Regions from separate parts of the Sphingomonas japonica genome, predicted to be linked through region 1. Evidence: predicted binding sites of a transcription regulator. Region 1 holds the regulator's gene; each other region holds the start of a gene.
The links. Region 1 encodes LexA, which represses DNA repair genes until DNA is damaged. Its sites were predicted from a motif close to GTTCCNCNCTTGTTCT; they were not measured.
Positions count from the first base shown of each region.

Region 2: the regulator LexA is predicted to act here: its motif matches at 2,079-2,094, upstream of recA (recombinase RecA).
Region 3: the regulator LexA is predicted to act here: its motif matches at 2,287-2,302, upstream of uvrA (excinuclease ABC subunit UvrA).
Region 4: the regulator LexA is predicted to act here: its motif matches at 2,313-2,328, upstream of FHY50_RS08620 (DUF6771 family protein).

Region 1 covers NZ_VDYR01000001.1:643,052-647,906, reverse strand. Annotated here, with positions in the region: gene trpC (indole-3-glycerol phosphate synthase TrpC) at 1-32, shown strand, start outside; gene moaC (cyclic pyranopterin monophosphate synthase MoaC) at 29-499, shown strand; gene FHY50_RS03200 (molybdopterin molybdotransferase MoeA) at 496-1,677, shown strand; gene lexA (transcriptional repressor LexA) at 1,732-2,415, shown strand; gene FHY50_RS03190 (ComEC/Rec2 family competence protein) at 2,409-4,577, opposite strand; gene gltX (glutamate--tRNA ligase) at 4,605-4,855, shown strand, end outside.
Region 2 covers NZ_VDYR01000001.1:1,194,990-1,199,844, reverse strand. Annotated here, with positions in the region: gene FHY50_RS06035 (glycosyltransferase family 4 protein) at 1-605, opposite strand, end outside; gene FHY50_RS06030 (nucleotide sugar dehydrogenase) at 602-1,873, opposite strand; gene recA (recombinase RecA) at 2,170-3,261, shown strand; gene FHY50_RS06020 (glutathione S-transferase family protein) at 3,531-4,157, shown strand; gene FHY50_RS06015 (dicarboxylate/amino acid:cation symporter) at 4,277-4,855, shown strand, end outside.
Region 3 covers NZ_VDYR01000001.1:402,908-407,762, forward strand. Annotated here, with positions in the region: gene uvrA (excinuclease ABC subunit UvrA) at 1-2,278, opposite strand, end outside; gene FHY50_RS02020 (DNA methyltransferase) at 2,438-4,855, shown strand, end outside.
Region 4 covers NZ_VDYR01000001.1:1,734,838-1,739,692, forward strand. Annotated here, with positions in the region: gene FHY50_RS08610 (DNA methyltransferase) at 1-1,298, opposite strand, end outside; gene FHY50_RS08615 (recombinase family protein) at 1,493-2,071, shown strand; gene FHY50_RS08620 (DUF6771 family protein) at 2,102-2,290, opposite strand; gene FHY50_RS08625 (hypothetical protein) at 2,597-2,959, shown strand; gene FHY50_RS08630 (hypothetical protein) at 3,132-4,463, opposite strand; gene FHY50_RS08635 (hypothetical protein) at 4,509-4,718, shown strand.

The DNA of each region.
Region 1 (4,855 bases):
TCGCCGCGGCGACCCGTGCGCTGATCGCATGACCGACCTCACCCATCTCGACCCCACCGGCGCCGCGCGCATGGTCGACGTGTCGGAAAAGGCGGCCACGGCGCGCGAAGCGGTCGCCAGCGGCCGGATCAGCATGTCGCGCGCGGCGGCGCTGGCGATCCGCGACGGCGCGGTGGCAAAGGGCGATGTGCTCGCCACCGCGCGGATTGCCGGGATCATGGCGGCGAAGCGCACCAGCGACCTGATCCCCTTGTGCCATCCGCTGCCGATCACCCGCGCCGCCATCGACCTCACGATCGACGACGCCGGCGTCACCGCGACCGCGACCGTCGCCACCGACGGCAAGACCGGGGTGGAAATGGAAGCACTGACCGCGGTTTCGGTCGCGCTGCTGACGATCCACGACATGGCCAAGGCGATCGACAAGGCGATGGTCATCGACGGCATCCGCGTCCTGGCCAAGCGCGGTGGGAAATCGGGCGACTGGACGCGGCCATGAGCCTGCTCCCCGTCGCCGAAGCACAGGCGCGCCTGCTGGCGCTGCTGCCGCTGCTGGCGACCGAGCCCGTGGCGCTGCGCGACGCTGCGGGCCGCTGGGCGGCCGAGCCGCTGGCGGCGCTTCGCACCCAGCCCGCGAGTGACCTGTCGGCGATGGACGGCTATGCGATCCGCCATGCCGACCTGCCCGGCCCATGGCGCGTGGTCGGCGAAAGCGCTGCCGGACACCGCTTCGACGGGGCGATCACGGCGGGGGACGCGGTGCGCATCTTCACCGGCGCGGCGATGCCGAGCGGTGCCGACTGCGTGCTGGTTCAGGAGGAAGCGCGCCGCGACGGCGCAGTGCTGACGCTGGCCGGTGACGGTCCGCGCGGGCCGGGCGGCAATGTCCGGCGGCGCGGGCTCGATTTCTCTTGCGGCGATCCGCTCGTCGCGGTGGGCGAACAGCTGACGCCGCAGCTGCTGGGACTCGCTGCAGTCGCCGGGCACGCGCAGGTGGAAGTGCGACGCCGGGTTTGCGTGGCGGTGGCGGCGACGGGCGACGAACTGGTCGCGCCGGGAAGCGACCTCGGGCCCGACCAGCTACCCGAATCGAATGGCGTTATGCTGTCTGCAATGCTCGCGGCGCTGCCTGTCGATATCGTCGATCTCGGCATCCTGCCCGATCGGCTCGAAGTGATGGTCGAGGCCTTTGCGGGCATCGATGCGGATATGCTGGTGACGACGGGCGGCGCCTCGGTCGGTGACCACGACCTGATCTGTCCCGCGCTGACCGCAGCGGGCGCGGAGATCGATTTCTGGCGGATCGCGCTGCGCCCCGGCAAGCCGATGCTGGCGGGGCGGATGCGCGACACCGTCGTGCTGGGACTGCCGGGCAACCCTGTGTCGGCATTCGTCACCGCGCATCTGTTCGTGCTGCCGATGGTGCGTGCGCTCGGCGGCGCGGCGATGCCGTGGCCGACTCCCGTTCCCGCGGTGGCGGGCAGCGCGCTTCCCGCCAATGGCGATCGGCTCGATTACATGCGCGCTACGCTGGCAGACGGTGTCGCCACCCCTGCCGACGCACAGGACAGTTCGATGCTGCGGACGCTCGCCAGGGCGCAATGCCTGATCGTTCGACAACCCCATGCGCCGCCCATGGCCAAAGGCGAACGCGTGGATATTCTGCCCATCGCTTGACTTGTCCGCAGGCGTTGCTAGGGTGTTCCGCGTCTGTTCCGACGGAGGTACGCCATGCTCACGCGCAAGCAGCACGAATTGATCTGCTTCATTTCCGACCGCCTTGCCGAAACCGGCGTATCGCCCTCGTTCGAGGAGATGAAGGATGCGCTGGATCTCAAGTCGAAGTCGGGCGTCCATCGTCTGATCAGCGCGCTGGAGGAGCGACAGTTTCTGCGCCGCCTGCCCAATCGCGCGCGCGCGCTCGAGGTGCTGCGCATGCCCGAGCGCGGTGACGTCAAGAAGGCAAATGCGAAAACACTGTCGCAGGTGTCACCTTCCTCCACTTCACGCAACACACCCCCGTCCCCCGCCAACGATGTCATTGAGATTCCGCTGCACGGCCGCATCGCCGCTGGCATGCCGGTCGAGGCCATGGAGGGCGCCACGATGCTGCCCGTCCCCGCCGCGCTGCTCGGTTCGGGCGATCATTACGCGCTTGAGGTTGCGGGCGATTCGATGGTCGATGCCGGCATTCTCGACGGCGACTATGCGCTGATCCGGCGGCAGGACGAGGCGCGCGAGGGCGAGATCGTCGTTGCGCTGATCGACGATCATGAAGCGACGCTGAAATATTTCAGGCATGAAGGCGCGATGGTTCGGCTCGATCCCGCCAATCGCAGCCATGATCCGCAGCGCTATCGCCCCGATCAGGTGCGCGTGCAGGGCAGGCTCGCCGGATTGCTGCGCCGTTATTGAGGGCGATAGCGCGGCGGCCGGACGATCGGCGGCGTGACCCAGGGGTGGCGGTCGCCGGGGCTGCGCACGGTGACGAGGCGCCCGGCGTGGAGGGCGATGGCAACGCCGCCGGTCCGCACCAGCGCGGCGCGGTCCAGCCTTAGCCAGCGCGGTACGCACCCCGCGGGCAGGCCGCGGTCGGCAATGACGATGTCTGCCTGTCGGCAGGCCGCGATCAACTCGCCCGCATCGACGAAATAACCGCTGCGCGTCGCCAGGATGCGCCAGGTCCGCGTGGCACTGCGATAATCGGCGATGCACAGGTCGGCGCTGCAGCGCACGTCGCCGCGATCGGCAAGCGCGCCGAGTTCTGCGTCGGTGCCCGCGGTTTCGCCCAGCATCGAGCGGACATAGTCGCCCGCCCGATCGCGCAACAACGCCATCCCGCCATCGGCACTGCGCAGCGCGAGGTGGCGGCCGTCGCCGGTGACGATCAGGTCGGGCCGCGGAGTCGTCAGCGCCCAGCCCGCCCCCACTGCCAGCGGCACCAGGCCGAACGCCCGCACGCGAGTCCGCCACAAACCGATCCACAGCATGCCCAGGAGCATCGCCGCGAACGCACCCGCGGGAATTGCCGGCAATGCGGTCACCGCTCCGGGCGCCGCCGCGACGGTCCGCGCGATCCACAGCAGCAGTTCGAGCGATGCCGCCACCAGCCACCACACCGGCGCGCCCAGCCCCACCAGATCGAGCGCCAGCGCCAGCGCCTCAAGCGGCATCGTCACAAAAGTAGTCAGCGGAATCGCGACGATATTAGCCAGCGCACCATACAGCCCGGCCTTGTGGAAATGGAACAGCGCGATCGGCGTCAGCGCCAGTTCGACCGCGACGCCGGTCAGCAGCAGCGACGCGATGCCCCGCCCGATCCGCCGGATGCCGCCTTCCTCGCGCCGTGCGAACCAGCCCCGCACCCGCGGATATTCCTGCAGGGCAATAATCGCGGTGACCGCGGCGAAGCTCAACTGGAAGCTCGGCCCAGCGATCGATTCGGGCCATAGAAGCAGCACGATGGTCGCGCCGGCGGCAACCAGCCTGAGCGTGATCGCTTCGCGTCCCAGCGCCAAGGCCGCCAGCACCAGCAATGCGGCAATGCACGAGCGCACCGTCGGGACTTCCGCGCCGGAAAACAGCGTGTAGGCGACCGCGACCGCAGCGGCGGCTCCCGCGGCGACCATCGGCAGCCGCACCCGCAGCGCCAGCGCGGGACTCAGCGCCAGCAGCTTTAGCACCAGCACCATGGTCGCCCCGACGACGGCGGTGACATGCAACCCGCTGATCGACAGCAGATGCGCGAGGCCCGAACGGCGCATCGCTTCGGCATCGTCCTCGCTGATCGCTCCTTCGTCGCCGGTGGCCAGTGCCGACGCGATGCCGCCGGCGCTGCCTTCGACCCGGCGTTCGATATGGCGCGCGACGCGATTGCGCAGGTCTCTGCCCGGCTGGTCGCCGGGTGCGACGATAGCGATCGGGGCAAAGGCGCGCCCGCTCGCCCCCAAGCCATCGAACCATGCGACGCGTGCGAAATCATATGCGCCGGGCACTGCCGGCGGGGCAGGCGGCATCAGCCTTGCCCGCAAGCGCAGAATCGCGCCGCGCGCCAGGCCATCGGGCACATCGCGTTCGGCGATGTTGACGCGGACCACCGGGGGCAAGCCGCCTTCCACTTCGCCATCGACCTGCTGCACGCGCAATCGCACGCGGACCAGTTCGCGCGCCGACAGTGCCTCGATGCGTTCGACCCTGCCGGTAAAGGCGACCACCGCGGGACGCGAGAGGACCGGCGCAGCGACCCGTTCAGCCCGGCCCCAAACCAGCGCGCAGCCAAGCGCCATCGCCAGTCCGGCAATTGCGACCGCCGGTCCCGCTCGGCCGCCACGCATCGTCGCCGCACCTGCCCCGGCGATCGCCAGCGCCAGCGCGATGAAGCCGGCCCAGCGCACGGCATCGGGCAACACAAACCATGCAGCGACGCCTGCCCCCAGGAAAACCGGAATCCAAAGCGGCAGCTGATCGCGTTCCGCTTCCAGCCAGCGCTCGATCGCAGGGTACCGCCAGCGGCCGACGCTGCCGGTTTGAAGCGCGGGAAACCCCGTGCTAGGGGCGGGCGCGGCGAAACGAGCCATTCATTTACAGCTTGGGAGCAAGCGCGCTTGGGCGCAACCGACGATATCGACACCGGCGCCGCGACGCCTGCCGAGCCGCGCCCCGTGGTGACGCGCTTCGCCCCGTCGCCGACCGGCTTCCTCCACATAGGAGGAGCGCGCACCGCGCTGTTCAACTGGCTGTACGCGCGTCATCATGGCGGCCGTTTCCTGCTGCGGATCGAGGATACCGATCGCGCGCGGTCGACGCAGCCCGCGATCGACGCGATCCTCGACGGCATGCGCTGGCTGGGACTCGA
Region 2 (4,855 bases), 550 kb from region 1:
CGCCCGCGACGCAGTGCGATTTCACGATAGCTGTTGTTGGTGCAGATCACGACATTGGCGGACCAGAATGTAAGCCGCTCGAACAGAACCATAAGCCTCCAGAAGAGGCCGCGCTTTCCGAACTTCGCCTCGTATAGTTCGGGATTGATATCGTGATGGTCGAAAATATACTTCTTGCCGATCAGCTTGAACTGCCATGCGACGAGAAAGATCAGGTCGGGCGGGTTGCAGCCCTGAATGACGTCGAAGCCGTGCTTGAAAAGGATTTTCCACGCGAGCACGGTTTCCCAGAACAGTGCGGCGCCATATTCGAGTAAATATCCGAATGCGGAGCCAGCATCCAAAGGCAATGGGTGGCGATAGATGTGGATGCCGGCCAGTTCTTCATAGGCTGCCTCGTAGCCCTTGGCCTTCGGGCAGATGATCGACACCGTCATTCCGGCGTCGCGCAGTGTTTGTGCCTCCTGCCAGACGCGGCGATCGAACGGGAGCGGAAGGTTCTCGACGATGATGAGGACCTTGCGTCCGGCCAGCGGTCTCCGTGTCGTTGTGACATCCGCCGCAGGGCGCGTCTCTGCTGTCCCCGCAGTCCCCGGCTCGCTCACTTCAGCGCACCGAGATCGACCACGGGGGAATTGTCGGCGAGGCGGAGCTGCTTCATCGTCGCGTTGCTGGAAAGTACGCGGTCGAAGTCGCCGGCTTCGGCTTCGGTCTGGCCGATCAGCAGTTGTTCGAGTTGGGGGATCTGCATGAAGGCATAGCCGAGATTCGCGCCGGCGAGCTTCGATGCGTCGATGGCAGGATCGAAGATCGAAAGGACATACCCCGCCTGGAGCAGCATCCGCGCTAGATCGACATTGGGGCTTTCACGAAGATCGTCCGTCTCTGCCTTGAACGCCAGGCCGACCAGAAGGACGCTTGCGCCCGGCGCCAGCCCGGCAGTCGCATGTTCGAACAACTCGCGCTTGTGCGCGTCGTTGGATCGCAACAGCGAATCGACCAGATGGGTATTGGCACCACAGTCCGCCGCGATACGCTGCAGCGCGCGCACGTCCTTGGGCAGGCAGGAGCCGCCGAACGCTCCGCCTGGACGCAGGTAATAGGGGGAGATGTTCAACTTCGTGTCGGAGATGAAGATCTCGTGCACCTGGCTGGCACTGATGCCGAGACGCATGCACACCCGGCCGACTTCGTTCGCGTACGCGACCTTCATTGCGTGCCAACTATTGTCCACGAACTTGGTCAACTCGGCTTCGCGAAAACCGACATGGAATGTCGGCACCTTCAGGTTCTGGTGCAGTATGTCCATGTTCGCCGAAGGCAGGGCATCTGCCGTGCCGACGACGATCTTGGGCGGATTGAAATAATCATGAACCGCCGTCGCCTCGCGCAGGAATTCCGGGTTGTAGACCAGTTCGATCGCGCTGCTCGCCGCATCGCCGAGCTCGGCGCCAAAGATCGGTGCGATCAGTCCCTCAATAGTTCCGGGTCGAATCGTCGAGCGATACGCCACCGTCAGGGGCCGCGCGCGTGCCGGATTGACGGCAGCGGCGATCTGTCGGCTGACGTCGGCAATGAAGCGCATGTCGTGCGCGCCATCGGCCGCACTTGGTGTTCCGACGCAGACGATCGCCATGTCGCAGTCATCGAGGTGTTCGCCCGCCGTGGTTGCGGCCAGAATCAGGCCGCTGCGAAGGCCGTCCGCCAAGAGTTCCTGCACGCCGGGTTCGGAAATCGGGGGTATTCCGGCGCGGATGTTCTTTACCTTGGCTTCGTTCACATCGATCCCAACGACCATATGGCCTTCGCTGGCGATGCAGCACGCTGCGGTGAAGCCGACATAACCCAAGCCGAAAATAGCGATCTTCATCATCGAACCTTATCTTGAACAGGAGACGCCGGTGCCGAAATCGGCGCGGGCCTCATATCCACGCATTTGCGCGCTTCTGGAGGCCGTTTCAGTTTAATCACGCGGCTATATCGAGGGTTTTGCCAGCCGCATAGTAGTCCACCGGGCTGCGACACACACCAATGCCCGATCCCCTGCGATGAACAGTGCGGTGGTCCATCCGCCCCGCGTTCCTCACTTGTTCCAAAGGAACAAATGCTGTACGCAGCTCGCAGTGCGTTGAACGACCCGCCCGGCTGGGCTAGCGATGGGAGCGACAGATGGCAGCAACACTCAAGGTGATCGACAGCAAGATGGCAGCTTCCACCGACAAGGTCGCGGGCGACCGGCAAAAGGCGCTCGACGCCGCACTGGCGCAGATCGACCGCGCCTTTGGCAAGGGCAGCGCAATGCGGCTCGGCTCGAAGGAGACGATGCAGGTCGAGACCGTGTCGACCGGATCGCTCGGGCTCGACATCGCCCTTGGCGTGGGCGGCTTGCCGCGGGGACGCGTGATCGAGGTCTATGGCCCCGAAAGCTCGGGCAAGACCACGCTCGCGCTCCACGTCATTGCCGAGGCGCAGCGCGGCGGCGGAACCGCGGCGTTCGTCGATGCCGAGCACGCGCTCGATCCGGTCTATGCCAAGAAGCTGGGCGTCAACATCGACGAACTGATCGTGTCGCAACCCGATACCGGCGAGCAGGCGCTCGAAATCGTCGATACGCTGGTGCGCTCGAACGCGATCGACGTGCTGGTGGTCGATTCGGTCGCCGCGCTGGTGCCGCGCGCCGAGATCGAGGGCGAGATGGGCGACAGCCATGTCGGCCTGCAGGCGCGGTTGATGTCGCAATCCTTGCGCAAGCTCACCGGCTCGATCAGCCGATCGCGCTGCATGGTGATCTTCATCAACCAGCTGCGCATGAAGATCGGCGTGATGTATGGCAATCCGGAAACCACCACCGGCGGCAACGCGCTCAAATTCTACGCTTCGGTGCGCCTCGATATTCGCCGTACTGGCCAGATCAAGGATCGCGACGATATCGTCGGTAACGCGACGCGCGTGAAGGTGGTCAAGAACAAGGTCGCACCGCCGTTTAAGCAGGTCGAATTCGACATCATGTATGGCGAGGGGATCTCCAAGATCGGCGAGATCCTCGACCTCGGCGTCAAGGCCGGGCTGGTCGAGAAGTCGGGCGCGTGGTTCAGCTATGATTCGGTGCGGATCGGGCAGGGGCGCGAGAATGCCAAGACCTATCTCAAGGAGCATCCCGAGATGGCCGATCGCCTCGAAAAGGCGATTCGCACCCGGACCGACAAGGTCGCCGAAGAGCTGATGGTCGGTCCCGGCGGGGAGGATGACGACGACGAATGAGGTGGCGTCGGGAAAGTGGAGAAGGCGATGCTATGTCTCCACTTTTTCCACTTAGCATCTCGGGCCGTTGATCGTTCCACTCGCATTCCTTCCTCGTCATCCCCGCAAAAGTGGGGATCTAGCTATTTTGTCCTCTGCGTGACGAGCGTTCGGGAAAGGAGGTCGGACAGGTCATCGTTCTCGTGCGACCTTTGCGACCGTTTCGCTATTGCCTATGCCTCACGCGTGGTTCCTGCCGGAGCTGCGATGCCGACTGAGGAGCGCCGCGCATGACCATTATCGTCCACCACCTCGAAAACTCCCGGTCGCAGCGGGTGTTGTGGCTGCTCGAGGAACTGGGGCTGCCCTATGCGGTGGAGCGCTATCGCCGGAACAAGGCGACGATGCTGGCGCCGCCGGAACTAAAGGCGGTGCATCCGCTCGGCAAGTCACCGGTGATCGAGGACGACGGGCTGGTCGTCGCCGAAACCGGCGCGATCATCGAATATCTCGTCGACAAGGCCGATGGTCGGCTCGGCCCGCCGGCGCATCGCGGATCGGCGCTGCACTATCGCCATTTCCTGCATTATGCCGAGGGTTCGCTGATGCCGCCGCTGCTGGTCAAGCTCGTGCTCGGCCGCATTCCTCTGCTCGGAAAGGCCGCGCAGAAGAAACTCCAGCCGATGATCGACGTCCATCTCGACTATGTCGAGGCGCAGCTTGGCGAGCGGCCCTGGTTCGCAGGCGACGCCTTCACCGCCGCCGACGTGATGATGAGCTTTCCGCTCGAAGCCGCCCGCTCGCGCGGCGGTCTCGACGCGTCGCGCCCGGCGACGATCGCCTGGCTCGACAAGATCCATGCCCGCCCCGCCTATCAGGCCGCTCTGGCCAAGGGCGGGCCCTATGCCTATGCCTGAGCATCTTTTGATCCGCTCACGCGGATGCGGCACTGTCCCGCTCCCCCGCCCGTCCGGCCACAGCATATCGTGGGTAGGCGGCCGGGCTGGGAAACGGGCCGGTGCCGACTGACACAATAATGACGGGGGACGGCATGGACGGCGCCGAACAGGCAACCGAGCGGGGCGGAATTTCGCTGCAGTATCAAATGCTGATCGGCTTCGTACTGGGTCTGGTCGGCGGGCTGATCGTCTATGCGAGCGCCGCGGGCGCGCCGTGGGTGGAAACGATCACCACCTATGTTACCGGTCCGATCGGCCAGATCTTCCTGCGGCTGCTGTTCATGCTCGTGATACCGCTGCTGTTCTCGGCGCTGGTCGTAGGCATCGCCGAAATGGGCGAAATCCGCTCTCTCAAGCGCGTGGGCTTGCGCACGCTTGGGCTCACCGTCGTCGTTTCGACAATCGCGGTGGTCGTCAGCCTGGTGTTCGTCAATGTGCTGCGCCCCGGCGACGGCGTCGATCCGGCACTGGCGCAGGCGATGCTCGCTGATGCCGGGGCCGGGGCCAACGCCATCCTCCAGCGCACCACCGAAACTCCGACCGGTGTCGAAGCGGTGCTGTCGATCGTGCCGTCGAACATCGTCACCGCGATGTCGAACAACGATATCATCGCGGTGATGTTCTTCGCGCTGTTCTTCGGCATCGGCATCGTTCTG
Region 3 (4,855 bases), 240 kb from region 1:
AGCTGAAGCGGCCGGGCTTGTAGCCGCGCGCCTGCGCTTCGGGGAGGCCGGCGAACCAGTCGCGGATCTGCGTGAAGCTGCCGGTATAGGTCGCCGGGTTGCTGCGCGGGGTGCGGCCGATCGGCGACTGGTCGATGTCGATGACCTTGTCGAGATGCTGGAGGCCGGTGACCTTGTCGTGCTTGCCGGCCAGCATCCGCGCGCCGTTGAGCGCGCGCGCGGCAGCGGCGTAGAGCGTGTCGATGGTGAAGCTGGACTTGCCCGAGCCCGACACGCCGGTGACGCAGGTGAAGGTGCCGAGCGGGATGCTGGCGGTGACGCCGGTGAGGTTGTTGGCGACGGCGTTGTGGACGGTGAGCTTCTTGCCGTTGCCCTTGCGGCGCTTGGCCGGGACGGGGACTTCGCGCGTGCCGTTGAGATAGTCGGCGGTGACGCTGCCCTTTGCCTTGAGCAGTTGCTTGAGCGTGCCCTTGGCCACGATCTCTCCGCCGTGGACGCCGGCGCCGGGGCCCATGTCGATGACGTAATCGGCAGTGCGGATCGCGTCCTCGTCATGCTCGACGACGAGGACGGTGTTGCCGAGATCGCGCAGGCGGCGCAGCGTCTTGAGCAGCATGTCGTTGTCGCGCTGGTGCAGGCCGATGCTGGGTTCGTCGAGGACGTAGAGCACGCCCGACAGGCCGCTGCCGATCTGCGACGCGAGGCGGATGCGCTGGCTCTCGCCGCCGGACAGCGTGCCCGAGGTGCGGTCGAGGTTGAGATAGTCGAGGCCGACATTGTTGAGGAAGCCGAGGCGTTCGAGGATTTCCTTGAGGATGCGCTCGGCGATTTCCTTCTGCTGGCCGGTCATGGTGTCGGGCAGCGCCTGGAAGAAGGCGAGCGCGTCGACCACCGAGAGATGCGTGGCATAGGCGATGTCGTGGCCGCCGATCTTCACCGCCAGCGCCTCGGGCTTGAGGCGGGCGCCGTGGCAGACTTCGCAGGGGTGCGAGGCCTGGTACTTGGAAAGCTCCTCGCGCATCCAGGCGGATTCGGTCGACAGCATGCGGCGATTGAGATTGCCGATGACGCCTTCGAACGGTTTCTTGACGTCGTACGACTTGCGGCCATCGACGAAGGTCAGCGTGACCGGCTTGCCCTTGGTGCCGTAGAGGATGGCATCGCGGTGCTCGGGGGCGAGATCGGCCCAGGGTGTTTCAAGCGAAAACCCGAAATGGCGCGCGAGGCTGCCGAGCACCTGCATGTAATAGGGCGAGGGCGGGTTGGACTTCGCCCACGGCACGACCGCGCCCTTCTTGATCGACAGGGCGTGGTTGGGGACGACGAGGTCCTCGTCGAACAGCAGTTTCTCGCCCAGGCCGTCGCAGGCGGGGCAGGCGCCCTGGGGAGCGTTGAACGAGAACAGCCGCGGCTCGATCTCGGCGATGGTGAAGCCCGAGACGGGGCAGGCGAATTTTTCGGAAAAGACAATGCGGTTGGGTGGGATGCCCGCGCCCTTCAGCTTCTGATCCGGAGCGCCGGCGTCAGCGGCCGCGTCCTCGCGCCCGGGCACGACGCCGTCGACCAGATCGACATAGGCCAGCCCCTCGGCCAGCTTGAGCGCGGTCTCGAAGCTCTCGGCGAGCCGGGTGGCCATGTCGCCGCCGACCACGAGGCGATCGACCACCACTTCGATGTCGTGCTTGTACTTCTTGTCGAGCGCGGGGGCGTCCTCGATCATGTGCGTCTCGCCGTCGATGCGGACGCGCTGGAAGCCGGCCTTCTGCCACTCGGCGAGCTCCTTGCGATACTCGCCCTTGCGCCCGCGCACGACGGGGGCGAGGAGGAGCAGGCGGGTGCCCTCCGGCAAGGCGAGGACGCGATCGACCATCTGGCTGACGGTCTGCGCGCTGATCGGCAGGCCGGTGGCGGGCGAATAGGGAATGCCGACGCGTGCCCACAGCAGCCGCATGTAATCGTAGATCTCGGTGACGGTCGCCACGGTCGATCGCGGATTGCGGCTGGTGGTCTTCTGCTCGATCGAGATGGCGGGCGACAGCCCCTCGATATGATCGACGTCGGGCTTCTGCATCAGCTCGAGGAACTGGCGCGCATAGGCCGACAGCGATTCGACGTAGCGGCGCTGCCCCTCGGCATAGATGGTGTCGAAGGCGAGGCTCGACTTGCCGCTGCCCGACAAGCCGGTGATGACCGTGAGGGTGTCGCGCGGGATGTCGATGTCGACGCCCTTGAGATTATGCTCGCGCGCGCCGCGGACGGAGATGTGGGTTAGGGACATGGGGGAGCGTTCTATCTTCGTTCTGGAGCGGGCGCCAGAGGGGGAGATAGGGGTGAGGGACGGGTTGTAGAAGGGCGGTTGCGGTTTGCGACGGGCGCGATGTGCCGCTAGCGTCGCGCAGCGGGGGAAGCGATGCGACTGAGCTGGCAGGAAATTCGGGTGCGAGCACGGCGCTTTTCGGAGCGCTGGGCCGACGCGCATTACGAAAAGGGCGAAACGCAGTCCTTCTACAATGAGTTCTTCGACGTGTTCGGCGTCGATCGCAAGAAGGTCGCGATCTTCGAACGCAAGATCGAGATGATCGACAGCAACAAGCGCGGCTTCATCGACCTGTTCTGGCCGAGCGTGCTGCTGGTCGAACAGAAAAGCGCCGGGAAAGACCTGCTGCGCGCCGAAGGGCAAGCACTGGATTATGTGCTGGGCCTGCGCGATCGCGACGCGCCGAAATATGTAATGACCTGCGATTTCCAGCGGTTCCGGCTGCTGGAACTGGAAACGCGCAAGGAAGTCGCCTTCACGCTGCCGCAACTCCACAAGCATGTCGAGGAATTCGGCTTCATGCTGGGCGTCCAGCGCCGTTCCTATGGCAACCAGGCCGCAGTCAACATCAAGGCTGCCGAACTGCTGGGCACGATCCACGACGCGCTGGAGGCGAAAAATTATCGCGGCATCGACCTGGAACGGTTGATGGTGCGGCTGTTGTTCTGCCTGTTCGCCGACGACACTGGCATTTTCGGCAACAAGGACGATTTCCTCTATCTGATCGAGGAGCGGACCGACGCGGATGGGGGCAATGTCGGGCGCGTGCTGAACGAGTTGTTCGAAGTGCTGGACACGCATGCCGACCAGCGCGTGACGGGGATGGACCCGGAGTTCGGCAAGTTCCCCTATGTCAACGGCGCGCTGTTCACCGGGGCGCTGCGCACCGCGGTGTTCGATGCGCAGATGCGCGACGACCTGATTGCGGCGGCGAAATTCGACTGGGGCAAGGTCAGCCCGGCGATTTTCGGATCGCTCTTCCAGTCGGTGATGGACAAGGGCGAACGGCGCAAGAAGGGCGCGCATTACACCACCGAGCCGAACATCATGAAGGTGATCGGCCCGCTCTTCCTCGATGAACTGTGCAGCGAGCTGGACCGACTGAAGGCGGGGCGTGACGGCGGCAAGCGGCCGGCGCTGCTGGCGTTCCAGGAACGGCTGGGATCGCTCGACTTCCTCGACCCGGCATGCGGGTGCGGCAATTTCCTGGTCGTCACCTATCGCGAGTTGCGCGCGATGGAGCAGGAGGTGCTGGAGGCGGTCTATGACGTCAATTCGCCGATGCTGTACGATGTCGAGGCGCTGAGCGTCGTGCGGCTGGCGCAGTTTCACGGGATCGAGTTGGAGGAATTTCCCGCGCATATCGCCGAGGTGGCGATGTGGATGACCGAGCATCTGGCGAATATCGAGCTGGGCCGGACGTTCGGGAAAGTATTCGCCGACATCCCGCTGACCGACAGCGCCAATATCGTGCATGGCGACGCGCTGGAGATCGACTGGGACACGGTGCTGCCGCACGAGCGGTGCTTCGCGGTGATGGGCAATCCGCCGTTTGTTGGCCAGAGTTATCAATCGCCCGAACAGCGGATTCAGATGGCGAGGATTATCGACGCCAAAAGTGGGAAACCCGGTTCTCTGGATTTCGTCTGCGCGTGGTTCATCAAGGCGGGCGCCTATATTGCGAGCGGGCCAACACGGATCGGATTGGTATCGACCAATTCGATCACACAGGGCGAACAGGTCGCACAGCTATGGCCGATCCTGTTCGAACGCCATGGGCTGGAGATCGCCTTCGCCCATCGGACCTTTGCCTGGGGATCGGACGCGCGCGGCAAGGCGCATGTCCATGTCGTTATCATAGGCCTGACGCATCGCAGCGTGCAGCCGAGGGAAAAGCGGCTGTTCAGCTATGACGACATCGATGGCGAACCGGACGAGACGGTGCATGACGCGCTGACAGCGTATCTGTTCGATGCGGGAAGCGTCGGGAACCGGCATATGGTTATCGCGGAAGCTACGCGTCCTCTCAGCGCGCCAAAGCCACTTCGCATGGGAAGTAAGATCGTCGATGGAGGTCACTACATATTCTCGCCGGATGAGAAACGGCAATTCGTTGAAGATGAGCCGGCTTCGGCCGAGCTCTTTGTCCCCTTGATCGGCTCCTTGGAGTTTATTCGGGGTTCGAAGCGATGGCTGCTACTCTTGCAGCAGGTTTCTCCGTCGACTTTGCATACGCTGCCCAAGGTGTTGGAGCGAGTCCGTGCGGTGCGTGACTTTCGTGCCGCCAGTAAAAAGGTGGCAACTCAGCGATTAGCGGCCTTTCCGCTTCGCTTTGAAGTGAATACGATACCGCGAGGCGCCTATCTGGTGGTGCCCGAAGTAAGTTCCGAAAGAAGGGCTTACGTGCCTATCGGATGGCTCACACCCCCCACCGTGCCGACAAATCTAATTCAGACTTTGCAAGAGGCAACGAAGTGGGACTTCGGCGTCGTTACTAGCGCGATGCACATGGCGTGGTTGCGCCACATGGGTGGTCGC
Region 4 (4,855 bases), 1.1 Mb from region 1:
CCACCCTTGACTGAAATCAGCGCTTTCTCCGTGCGCTTCCCGTCAGGTTTGAAATATATGATCCCGTCGATACCGCCATCGGCCCCTTTCTTTTTACCACCGAATGGCATTGCCCCAACCATTGATACTGCCCACCACTGAAACTGATACTTGTCGCGCGCCGCCAGATCGCGCGCGCCTGCCAAATCTTTAGGGGTGCCTTCAACAGTGAACTTCGCCAAAGGAAAGGCGTCTCCAATGCGCTTTTCTATTAGAGCGATTGCTAGGTGGGTAATATCGATCCCAATCCATTTTCGACCGAGTTTCTGTGCGGCGTGCACTGCCGTCCCGCAGCCGCAAAATGGATCGAGAACCAAATCACCTTCGTTAGATGAAGCGGAGATGATTCTTTCTAACAGTGAGACCGGCTTCTGAGTGGGGTAGCCCAAGGCCTCATTGCCAGAAATAGGTGGTATGTCGTCCCAGTCGTTAGATATTGTGCGTCCGGCAGAATCATCGAGATACTTTTTGTACTGCGGAACTGCTCCCGGTTTTAGCTGCACGACCAGTCCGTCTTCGTATGATTGCTGCATTCGCTCCTTAGTCCAGCGCCAAACTCGGGTTACACCAAGAAACTCGTAAGTTAAATTAGGCCTGTTATCGTTGGGATTTAAGAGGGGCAACAAGCGGTAAGGCCGCCCAGAGTCGTCTCGATATTTATACGCAGATTTCACGTATTCGGGATTGTGCTCCCCAAATATTGGATTAAAAACAGACTCATTAGTTTTAGTATACCGAAAAATGGTATCACGACAGTTAGCGAAGTTGCGACTTGAAAGACTCTTTGGATTCGAACGCTTCCAGGATATTTCATTACCATATCGGTCTGGACCAAATACGGCATCAAGTAGAAGCTTAAGATAATGACTGGCCGTAGGGTCACAGTGTAAATATAGGGTGCCGGTCTTCTTCAAAACTCTGTGCAATTCTATTAGGCGGACTGCCATCATTGACAAATAAGCCATCATATCGTTTTCGCCGAGAAACGCGCGCATTGCGTTCAGGAGGTCAAACGTGCTGGTTCGGCCGCTGCGGGCGACCTGATCGAAAGCCTCCTCGGCATGATTGTTCCAATGCCACGTGTCGCCGAACGCCTCGATTTGAGCGTCCGACGATACCCCTGATGGCGAGCTAAAAAGGATATTATAGCTAGCGTTCGAATTGAAGGGCGGATCAAGGTAGACAAGGTCGACACTCTCGTCACTGACATGCTCGCGCAGCACGTCTAGATTGTCGCCATAAAAAAGCTGGTTGGTCATACGCGTGAGAATGCCCGCGCTGGGTCAGCAGGTCTACCCCGAGGTTCGCCATTGCGCGGATCGCCCTCGCTAGCTTTGCGTCACGAAACCGGTCGATTCCGATACATGCAGTAAGACTGTATCGTAAATGAGCTTGACCGAATTAAGATACACCGCCAGTATCGATACACTGATTCGATACAAGGAAGCGCTCGATGGCTCGTACATTCGCGTATTGCCGCGTTAGCACTGCTGACCAGACAACAGACAATCAGGTTCGGGAAATCGTCAGCGCCGGTTTCAATGTCGATTCAAAGCGGATTGTTGTCGAAACGGTATCGGGGTCCGTCGCGGCGATGGAGCGGACTGGTTTCGCCAAGCTGGTTGACCGGCTAGAGGCGGACGACGTCTTGATCGTTACGAAGCTGGACCGTCTGGGCCGAAACGCGATGGACGTTCGCGCGACGGTCGAGCGATTGGCAGCGGACGGCGTACGCGTCCATTGTCTGGCCCTTGGAGGGGTCGATCTGACAAGTGCGGCAGGAAAAATGACTATGGGCGTTATCGCCGCCGTCGCAGAGTTTGAGCGCGACCTTTTGATCGAGCGAACTCACGCTGGGTTGAGGCGAGCGAAGGCGTCTGGGAAGGCGCTAGGAAGGCCTCAAAGGCTTAAGACCAGCGAACAGCAGGAAATCATGGCAGCACGCGCGCGGGGCGCTTCCCTGGGCATACTAGCCAAACAGTACGGCGTTTCCCGCGCCGCTATTCAACGGGTTGAGAAGCGAGCGGCCTAGCGCGCGAGGGCGTTGCCTGCGTAATCGATATTATAGAGGCAGCACCATCTGGTTTGGATCGGCGGGCGCCGGGCTAGTCAGCGCCACATAAACATGACGCGCCAGTTCACGTTGCCCATCCTCACGTAGACGGGGTGACGGAACGGTGAGCGCCAGTTTCGCCCAAGCTGGGGCGTTGTCGATCGCTAAAGCAATCAATTCGCGGGTGTCTGTCATCATCGAATCTCCCGCATTGCGCGCTAGAACATATGGGGAACACTGGGCAAGGGGGAAGAAGGGCTTATTTGCCGAAAGCGAGTATCGCTAGACAGTATTGATGCTCAATCATAAGGAATGAGCGTCGCTCCAACTTTGAACGGAAGGGGCGGCCCGCATATGGCGGCGAACACAGGCACTCGATCACATCGGTCGGGCGGCCTGCGGAATATAAAACCTTCGGGAAATACGCGGGAGGCGTGTTCCTGTGTTCGCGTCGTTCAACCGTCCCGACTGGCGGGATGGAGCGGTCGAATACAAGGAACTTTAATGCGCACTCTGCTTGCGGCGGCGATGGCCGTAACCTTTCCAACCTGTGCACTCGCGCAAACGTCTCCGTTGGCCGTGGCAGAAAAGGCCATGGCCACCCGGGATGCCTGCTTCAATGAAGCAACGAAAAGGGCAACTTTGAAGCAGGTAAGTCCGGAAACATTCAAGCTGGTGATCGAGGGCGCCTGCCAAGAAGAAGTGGCTGCTGCACGAGTCGCTTTTTCCGCAGCCTTAGATGCGTCCGTACCGTCTGGCCTTAGTTTCGATGCGTTGCCCTCCAAGATTCCTTATATGCGTGATTTCGACGCCGCGCTGACTGAGTTGAAGGCGAAACTGATTAGCGATTTTGCTTTGAAGGACTAGACAGGCAACAATACTTTGTTGCGGCTCAGTCTCGCTTGCCCGGGTGGAGGGGCATATCTTAGACATTGTCGAAGACAATCTTACCCCTCCTTACTGAGCTATGTCATCCCATCAACGTAAGCTCACACTTGAAGAATCTGTATATATTCTTCGCACTGGCGCGGGGAGCAAGCTAAGCCGCTAAACGGCGTATTTCGCCATATTCCTTAAGTTTTAGCTTAGGTTTGACTCCAATATGTCGCTCGAATTCGGCGGATAGCACGCGCATCGCGAGGCCGGATTTAGATACCGGCACAAGGATCGCATCGTGAAGGGGAAGCGAGGGAATGGCGTGCTCGAAGGCGAGACTTTCTATCGTCGCGAGCACTACCTCGCTTTCAGCATAGTGCAGGTCGCCCCACGCGCAGCCGCTATCGCCCAAGTCCGCCAGGAGGGGAAACTTGTTCGTCACAGCCGTCCTTACCCGTCCTACCGGGTAGTTTTTCCGCACGTCAGGGATGGGTTGAACGTCCCGGCCCTGGGGGTTCTCCAGCTGGTCAACGACCTCTGACGGCCATCTGGAATGAACCTTCCCCAGTCCAAAAGCCGCATTGATATATGCTTTCGCGATAGCCCTAGGGGGCCATGCCATGGCGTACAGGTCAGCGACGCTGGTATCCAGCGGGCGGTGCATGAGGCTATGATAAATTGTAAGAAAGCTGGCGCCGATATCAACTTCAACGACCAGCTCGCCGTTGAAGCGGATATGCCGACGTCCCTTCTTTTTTCCGTTTTGGAACGGAGAGTAGATGCGTCCGCCAAAGCGCCCATACCTCTCTGGCTTGCCGTTGTCGCAATAGACGCGCTGGAGGGTCCAGCGTTTGATGCCAGTGACTGCCACGCCCGCCATGAAGGTGTTGAGTCGGTTGATCCTAGCTCCGCTTGAAACGATGTCGGGATGGCTGGTGTCGAGCTTCAACTTTGCGCCCCTATGCCGCCCCTTCGCATCCGTTCTCGAAGGAGCCCGCATGACTACAGGTTCCTTGATCGTGGCCGGGAGTGGAGCAGTGCCGAAATGCTCGCCCAGCCGGTCAAGTGCGATCCCGAACCGAAGTGCCAATGCGATCAACTTACCAGTAGCGCGCATTCGCGTTGCGGTTCCGAAGCCACCTTCGCCTCCTTTTTTGCCGGGAAAGCTCTCGATGAAACCGTTGGCAACAAGGGCATCAAATGCGTCCCTGAAAGCGCGATATCCGATGGGCTCATCAGCAAACGAGTTGCATCCTACAGAGCGATAACGAAAGGCTAAGGGGTTTTCTGCTGCGCATGCCAGAAGATCAGCGGTTAACGCTCCCGTAGCCCCCTTCAGTCGCTTCGAGGGAGATTTAATCCCTCCAACCTCCTTAACAACTAAATTAGACAATTCTTGAATTAAGTTAGAAGAAGATAAAGAATTACACATTCCTGTCAGGTCTAGATATTGCTCACTGTTAATATAAGGTTCTTTGAGTTTGTAGATTAGCATAATTGATTCCTATAGTTATATAGATATAGATATTGAAGGTATAGAATGGCTATCGCCATTCCATACTTGTTACGTTTGACAATTTGGTACGTTACTGAATTGCAGCTCAGCTGGACTTGGACGCTGAGTCTGCGCCTCAACGCCAAGAGCGGCAATTATGCAGCAGCTGGAAAGATGTTCAACCGTTCTTACTGGCTGTTAAGCCATGTTTATGTATGTTTAGGAATTGTGCCTAATTTCGATTTATTTGCCTAGGGAAGGCGTTAAAAAAGACTGCTCAATAAACATTGTTCAGAATACTATGACACAATGCTAGAGGAGTATGGTCCGTTGGGAGCGGTCTATAAGGCTCCTGACGAACAAGGTCGTCAAGAAAAGCGCAAAGCTCACGC